2 regions of the Streptomyces sp. NPDC002817 genome follow, and region 2 is predicted to be linked to the other one. Evidence: riboswitches for the same ligand, from Rfam matches in the RefSeq annotation. Region 2 holds a riboswitch; the other holds the start of a gene.
The links. Region 2 has a riboswitch for S-adenosylmethionine ahead of thrC (threonine synthase). Riboswitches for the same ligand answer to the same signal wherever they lie in the genome.

Region 1: it holds a riboswitch for S-adenosylmethionine, as region 2 does, so the genes downstream of both, ACWD3I_RS33255 (aminotransferase class V-fold PLP-dependent enzyme) here and thrC (threonine synthase) in region 2, are expected to answer to the same signal.

The regions. Positions count from the first base shown of each region.
Region 1 covers NZ_JBSFUY010000023.1:6,905-10,305, reverse strand. The annotation lists gene ACWD3I_RS33260 (protein kinase domain-containing protein) at 1-89, opposite strand, end outside; gene ACWD3I_RS33255 (aminotransferase class V-fold PLP-dependent enzyme) at 153-1,514, opposite strand; SAM riboswitch class IV at 1,659-1,775, opposite strand; gene trpD (anthranilate phosphoribosyltransferase) at 1,851-2,915, opposite strand; gene qcrB (cytochrome bc1 complex cytochrome b subunit) at 3,036-3,401, opposite strand, start outside.
Region 2 covers NZ_JBSFUY010000002.1:148,686-152,086, forward strand. The annotation lists gene ACWD3I_RS03730 (alpha,alpha-trehalose-phosphate synthase (UDP-forming)) at 1-22, opposite strand, end outside; gene ACWD3I_RS03735 (glucosyl-3-phosphoglycerate synthase) at 107-1,051, opposite strand; SAM riboswitch class I at 1,218-1,358, shown strand; gene thrC (threonine synthase) at 1,375-2,658, shown strand; gene ACWD3I_RS03745 (MoaD/ThiS family protein) at 2,689-2,964, shown strand.

The DNA.
Region 1 (3,401 bases), on a different contig from region 2:
TAGACCTCGCCCATGCCGCCCGAGCCGAGCCGGCCCCGTACCTCGTACGGGCCGATCCTGCGTGGGTCCGTCGCGCGCAGCACCTGCACTTCCTGCTCCCCCGTCAACGTGAACCTGTCGAGGAGGCAGGGTATAGCAGGCCCGTCAGCAGGTCAGACCGCCGGGACGCAACGGCCGTCCTCCGTGCGGTACTTCCACTTCGCACCGTCCTGGACGAGCTCCTTGACGGCGGTCACGAAGCGCTCGACGTGCTCGTCCGGCGTCCCCGCACCGAAGCTCACCCGGATCGCGTTGAGGGACTTCTCGCCGGGCGCGGCCTCCGGAGCTCCGCACTCGCCCTGGGTCTGGGGGTCGCTGCCGAGGAGGGTGCGGACGAGGGGGTGGGCGCAGAAGAGACCGTCGCGGACGCCGATGCCGTACTCGGCGGAGAGGGCGGCGGCGAAGTGGGAGCTGTTCCAGCCCTCGACGACGAAGGAGATCACGCCGACGCGCGGGGCGTCGTCCCCGAAGAGGGAGAGGATCCGGACCTCCGGGACCTCGGCGAGGCCTGTCTTCACCCTCTCGATCAGGTACTGCTCACGGGCGACCAGGGTGTCGAAGCCGGCCTCGGTGAGCGCCTTGCAGGCCGACGCGATGGAGTAGGCGCCGATCACGTTCGGGGAGCCGGCCTCGTGGCGGGCCGCGGTCTCGTGCCACTCGACGTCCACGCCGCCGTCCTCACGACGGGTGACCTTGCGGCTGGCGCCGCCGCCCGCGAGGTAGGGATCGGCGGCCTGGAGCCAGTCGGCGCGGCCCGCGAGGACACCGGAGCCGAAGGGCGCGTACAGCTTGTGGCCGGAGAAGGCGATCCAGTCGACGTCCAGGTCCTGCACGGAGACCGGGTGGTGGGGGGCCAGCTGAGCGGCGTCCAGGACGATCCGGGCGCCGTGCGCGTGGGCGGCGGCGGCCAGCTCGCGCACCGGCCACAGCTCGCCGGTGACGTTGGAGGCGCCGGTCACGCAGACCAGGGCCGATCCGTAGGGGTCCCGGGCGGCGAGGGCCTGCTCCAGGGTCTCGACGGCCTGCTGCGGGGTGCGCGGGGCGTTGAGGTAGGTGACGCGGGCGTCCTTCCAGGGCAGCAGGCTCGCGTGGTGCTCGGTCTCGAAGACGAAGACCTGGCAGTCGGCGGGGAGGGCCTGGGCGAGGAGGTTCAGGGAGTCCGTGGTCGAGCGGGTGAAGATCAGCTGGTCGTCGGCGCGGCAGTCCAGGAACTCGCTGATCGTGTTCCGGGCGTTCTCGAAGAGGTCCGTCGACAGCTGGGAGAGGTAGCCGGCGCCGCGGTGGACGCTGCCGTAGTAGGGAGCGTAGGCCGCCACGTCGTCCCACACGCGCTGCAGGGCGGGCGCGCTGGCCGCGTAGTCGAGGGCAGCGTAGGTGACCTCGCCACCGGTGACGAGCGGGACGGTGACATCGCTTCCCAGAACGGACAGCGGGGCACAAATGGTCTGGGCGGCGGCAGCGGTGGAGACAGACATGGGAACTCCCGTGAGAGAGCATGCCGAAGAAGGACATGCGGAGGTGAGGAAAAGGGTGCGCGGAGGCGGGGCTCGGCAGCCCTATCGCATTCGCTTGCTCACGGAAGACTCCCTCGAACGACCAGGACCCCTGGATTCGAGAGGGGCCCGCGCTTGCCGTAGACCTCGCTGCCTACGGCCTGGTCTTCACCCGGGGCACCCCGCCACGGACGGAGGGTTGCCGGACAGTCGGCCGGGGCCTCATGACTGTCACTCATGACCTGGTACAGGAACGTACGCGATGTGATCGTCGTCCCGCAACCCGTGTCCGGATCGCGGGACGACCATCGGTGGACGTCAGGCGTTGCTGGCCGCCGCCCAGCGCTCCAGCGTCCGCTTGGCCGCGCCGGAGTCGATCGACTCGGCCGCCTTCACCATGCCGGCCCGGATCTGGTCCACGAGCGGTGCCTCCGTCGGTGCGAACGCCATCAGCGCCGCGGCCGAGTTGAGCAGTACCGCGTCCCGCACCGGTCCGGTCCCGCCGTCCAGCAGACGTCGGGCGACCTCGGCGTTGAACGAGGCGTCCGCGCCCCGCAGCGCCTCCACCGGCACCAGTTCGAGACCGACGTCCCGCGGGTCGAAGGCCTCCTCGCGCACCTTGCCGTCGCGGACGATCCACACTCGTGAAGTGGCCGTGGTCGTCAGCTCGTCGAGACCGTCGTCACCGCGGAAGACCAGCGCGGAGGAGCCGCGCTCGGCCAGCACTCCGGCGATGAGCCCCGCCATCCGGGTGTCGAAGCAGCCGACCGCCGAGGCGGTGACCCGCGCGGGGTTGGTCAGCGGGCCGAGCAGGTTGAACGAGGTAGGGATCCCGAGATCCCGGCGGACTCCGCCGACGAACCGCATCGACGGGTGGAACTTGGCCGCGAAACAGAAGGTGATGCCGGCCTCGTCCACCACCTGGGCCACCCGCGCGGGCGACAGGTCCAGGTTGATGCCGAGCTTCTCCAGGACGTCGGAGGAACCGCTCGCCGAGGACGAGGCCCGGTTGCCGTGCTTGACGACCTTCGCCCCGGTGCCCGCGATCACGATGGCGGACATCGTCGAGATGTTGACCGTCTTCGCCCGGTCGCCGCCGGTGCCGACGATGTCGACGGCCGGCCCGGGGATGTCCAGCGGCTGCGCGTGCGCGTACATCGCCTCGACGAGACCGGTGATCTCCTCGACCGTCTCCCCCTTGGCCCGCAGCGCCACCATGAACCCCGCGATCTGGGCGTCCGTGGCCTCGCCGCTCATGAAGCGGTCCATCGCCCACGCCGTGTCACCGGAACTCAGGTCCTGCCCGGCGAGCAGGGCGCTCAGTACGTCGGGCCAGGAACGGCCCGCCGCGATGTCGCCTCCAGCGGGGGTCACAGCGCTCATAAGGCCGCTCCAGGATGTCGTAGAAGAGTGTGCCCCCACCCTATCCAGCCGCAGGGCACGGCAAAGGGCCCCGTCCGTTGTTCGGACGGGGCCCTTCGGCGCGCGTGGCGAGCGCAGCGATCAGTGGTGGCCGTGGCCGCTCGTGATCTCCTTGTACTCCTCGGCGGTCGGCTTGGGGATCTGGGACTCCTCGCCGAAGTAAGCCTTGCTCAGCTTGACCCGCAGCTTCTCGGAACCCTTCACCTTGCGCTCCACGCCGTTGTCGTCGACCGTCGGGCCGATCTCGGCCGGCACGTACTGCTCGTGCGCGGTGAGCGTGTGCAGCGCGTCCTGGGTGAGCGGCTCGTGCACCTCGATGAACTCACCGTGCGGCAGGCGCTTGATGATGCCCGACTCGCGGCCGTGCAGCACCTTGTCCTTGTCGCGGCGCTGGAGGCCGAGGCAGATGCGCTTGGTCGCGATGAACGCGAGCACCGGGGCCACGAA
Region 2 (3,401 bases):
GGTCAGCCTGCGTGGAAGCCATACGCCTCAACCTAGCCCGACCCGTAAACGCTCAAACGTACGGTTCGCCGTATACGGGCTCGTGGGCGCCGTAATACGGCCCTCCTCAGGCGACCTTCCGGGACGCGTACTCCACGATCTCCACCATCGGCGGCCGCTCCTCCGTGTCCACGGAGTACGTCCGCGGCTCGAAGCCGTCCGCGCCCCGCTCGAACTGGGTGAGGGAGGGGCGGATGAGGTGGCCGCGGGCCAGCCGCAGCTGGGCCGTGCGGTAGATCGCGGCGGACATCCGGCCCAGGGCCTGCCCGTCCTGGTGGCGGTGCTTGCGGACGCCCACGTCGACCTGGGCCAGCGCGTCCAGGCCCACCAGGTGCAGCGCGTCGACCAGCATGCCGAGCTCGACGCCGTAGCCCACCGGGAACGGCAGTTGTTCCAGCAGGGAGCGGCGGGCCGCGTACTCGCCGCCCAGCGGCTGGACGAAGCCGGCCAGCTGGGGCCAGTGCATGTTCAGCAGCGGGCGGGCCATCAGCTCGGTCACCCGGCCGCCCTGGCCCGCCGCGCCGCCCAGCGGGCGGTCGTACATGCCCTTGACGAGGTCGACGCCGGGGTCGGTGAGCAGCGGGCCCACGATCCCGGAGACGAAGTCGGAGGAGAACTCCTTCAGGTCGGCGTCGATGAAGCAGACGATGTCACCGCGGGTCACCAGCAGCGAGCGCCACAGCACCTCGCCCTTGCCGGGCACGGCCGGGAGACGGGGCAGGATGTCGTCGCGGTGGACGACGGTCGCCCCGGCCGCGGCGGCGACCTCGGATGTACGGTCGGTGGAGCCCGAGTCGACGACGACTATCTCGTCGACGAGCGGGACCTGCTGCATGAGGTCGTGACGGATCACGGAGACGATGTCACCGACCGTCTCCTCCTCGTTGAGCGCGGGCAGGACGACACTGACCGACTGGTTCGTGCGTTGCTTGGCGGCCAGGAGCTGGTGGAGCGGGCGATCAGTCAGGGACCAGGACCGGGTGGTCAGCCAGCGCTCGACTTCGTTCAGCACAGTGCGCGGCTCCTCTGCGTTCTCTCGGCGAGCATGCGTATCACCGTGTGATCCATCTCGCGGTTCGGACGACTATCTCAACTGTCCTGGTCGTCGGTTACAGTCTTGAACAACGCGGATGACCATCGCATGTCGAGGGTGGCCCGCCGTTCACACAACTTCATACCGCTCATCCAGAGGGGCAGAGGGATACGGCCCGATGAAGCCCCGGCAACCCTCCAGTCGGTTTCTCACGCGCGTGAGGCTCCCGACTCGGGAAGGTGCCAAATCCGTCTCACGGCGAGATGCGTCGTGAGGAAGATGAGGAAAGGGCCTCGCCTCTCATGGCTGCGCAGACTGTTGCAAGCACCACCGAAACCACCGTAGACCTCGGCCCGGCCGCGGCGCTCAGCTGCCGCGAGTGCGGTCACCGCGTCCCCCTCGGCCCGGTCTTCGCGTGCGAGGAGTGTTTCGGCCCGCTCGAGATCGCCTATGACTTCTCGGCCTATGACACCGAGGAGCTCCGCAAGCAGATCGAGGCGGGACCCGCGAACATCTGGCGCTACGCGCCGTTGCTGCCCGTCCCCGCGGACGTGGCCGACAAGCCCAACATCAACCCGGGCTGGACCCAGCTCGTCAAGGCCGACAACCTGGCCCGCGAGCTCGGTGTCACCGGCGGTCTGTATGTGAAGGACGACTCCGGCAACCCGACGCACTCCTTCAAGGACCGCGTCGTCGCCCAGGCCATCGAGGCCGCGCGCGCCTTCGGCTTCACCACCCTGTCCTGTTCCTCCACGGGCAACCTGGCCGGTGCCGTCGGCGCCGCCGCCGCCCGCGCCGGCTTCCGTTCCTGCGTGTTCATCCCGCACGACCTGGAGCAGGGCAAGGTCGTCATGGCCGCCATCTACGGCGGCGAGCTCGTCGGCATCGAGGGCAACTACGACGACGTGAACCGCTTCTGCTCCGAGCTGATCGGCGACCCGGCCGGCGAGGGCTGGGGCTTCGTCAACGTCAACCTGCGGCCCTACTACGCCGAGGGCTCCAAGACCCTGGCGTACGAGATCTGCGAGCAGCTCGGCTGGCGGCTCCCCGACCAGCTGGTCGTGCCGATCGCCTCCGGCTCGCAGCTCACGAAGATCGACAAGGGACTGCAGGAGCTGATCAAGCTCGGGCTCGTCGAGGACAAGCCGTACCGGATCTTCGGCGCCCAGGCCGAGGGCTGCTCGCCGGTCTCCGTCGCCTACAAGGCGGGTCACGACGTGGTGCGGCCGCAGAAGCCGAACACCATCGCCAAGTCGCTCGCCATCGGCAACCCGGCGGACGGGCCGTACGTCCTGGACATCGCGCGCCGTACCGGCGGTGCGGTGGAGGACGTCAACGACGAGCAGGTCGTCGACGCGATCAAGCTGCTGGCGCGGACCGAGGGCATCTTCGCGGAGACCGCGGGCGGTGTGACGGTCGGTGTCACCAAGAAGCTGATCGAGAACGGCCTGCTGGACCCGACGCTGACCACCGTTGTGCTGAACACGGGCGACGGACTGAAGACCCTGGATGCGGTGGCGGGTACGGGGCTCACTGCGACCATCCGCCCCAACCTTGACTCGTTCCGCGAGGCCGGCCTCGTCTAGGCCCCCGCAACCCTGACCGGAGGTTCAACCGTGAGCGTCAACGTCCGCATCCCCACCATCCTGCGCACCTACACCGGCGGACAGGCCGAGGTCGCCGCCGAGGGCGCGACCCTCGCCGAGGTCATCGCCGACCTCGAGAAGAACCACACCGGTATCGCGGCCCGCGTTCTGGACGACCAGGGCAAGCTGCGCCGCTTCGTCAACGTGTACGTCAACGACGACGACGTCCGCTTCGAGCAGGGCCTGGAGACGGCCACTCCGGACGGGGCCGGCGTCTCGATCATTCCGGCCGTCGCCGGAGGCTGACCGAGCCCGGTCGTTACCCTCGGTAATGCCGATTACCAAGAGTTCATCGAATTGCCCCCTCCGTGAGAGAAGCGGAGGGGGCAATTCTCTATGGTTGAGCGCGGTACAGTTGGGGAAGCTGCTCCACCCCCCATGCCAGCCGCATATGAGTTCTCGCTTCGGATGCGACGAGAAGTAGCCAAAGTGTGCGGTTCTTTTGTGAACTTTGTTCCTTTTGTGGAGCCCGACTTGCCCAGAATTCGGGCGAATTCTCACTACATTCCGGACCCTTCGCGTCCAGAATTCTCGTCCGATTGACCTGTTGCAGACGGCAGTTGGACAGATACATTCAGCCGCGGTCGACGCGTTCCGGCGCACGCCCCCAATCCGTGGGGGGTGAGGTCTGACCCGGATCCGCGAAGTGTGGATCTGTGCAAGGGCCAGTAATAGGGGAGTTA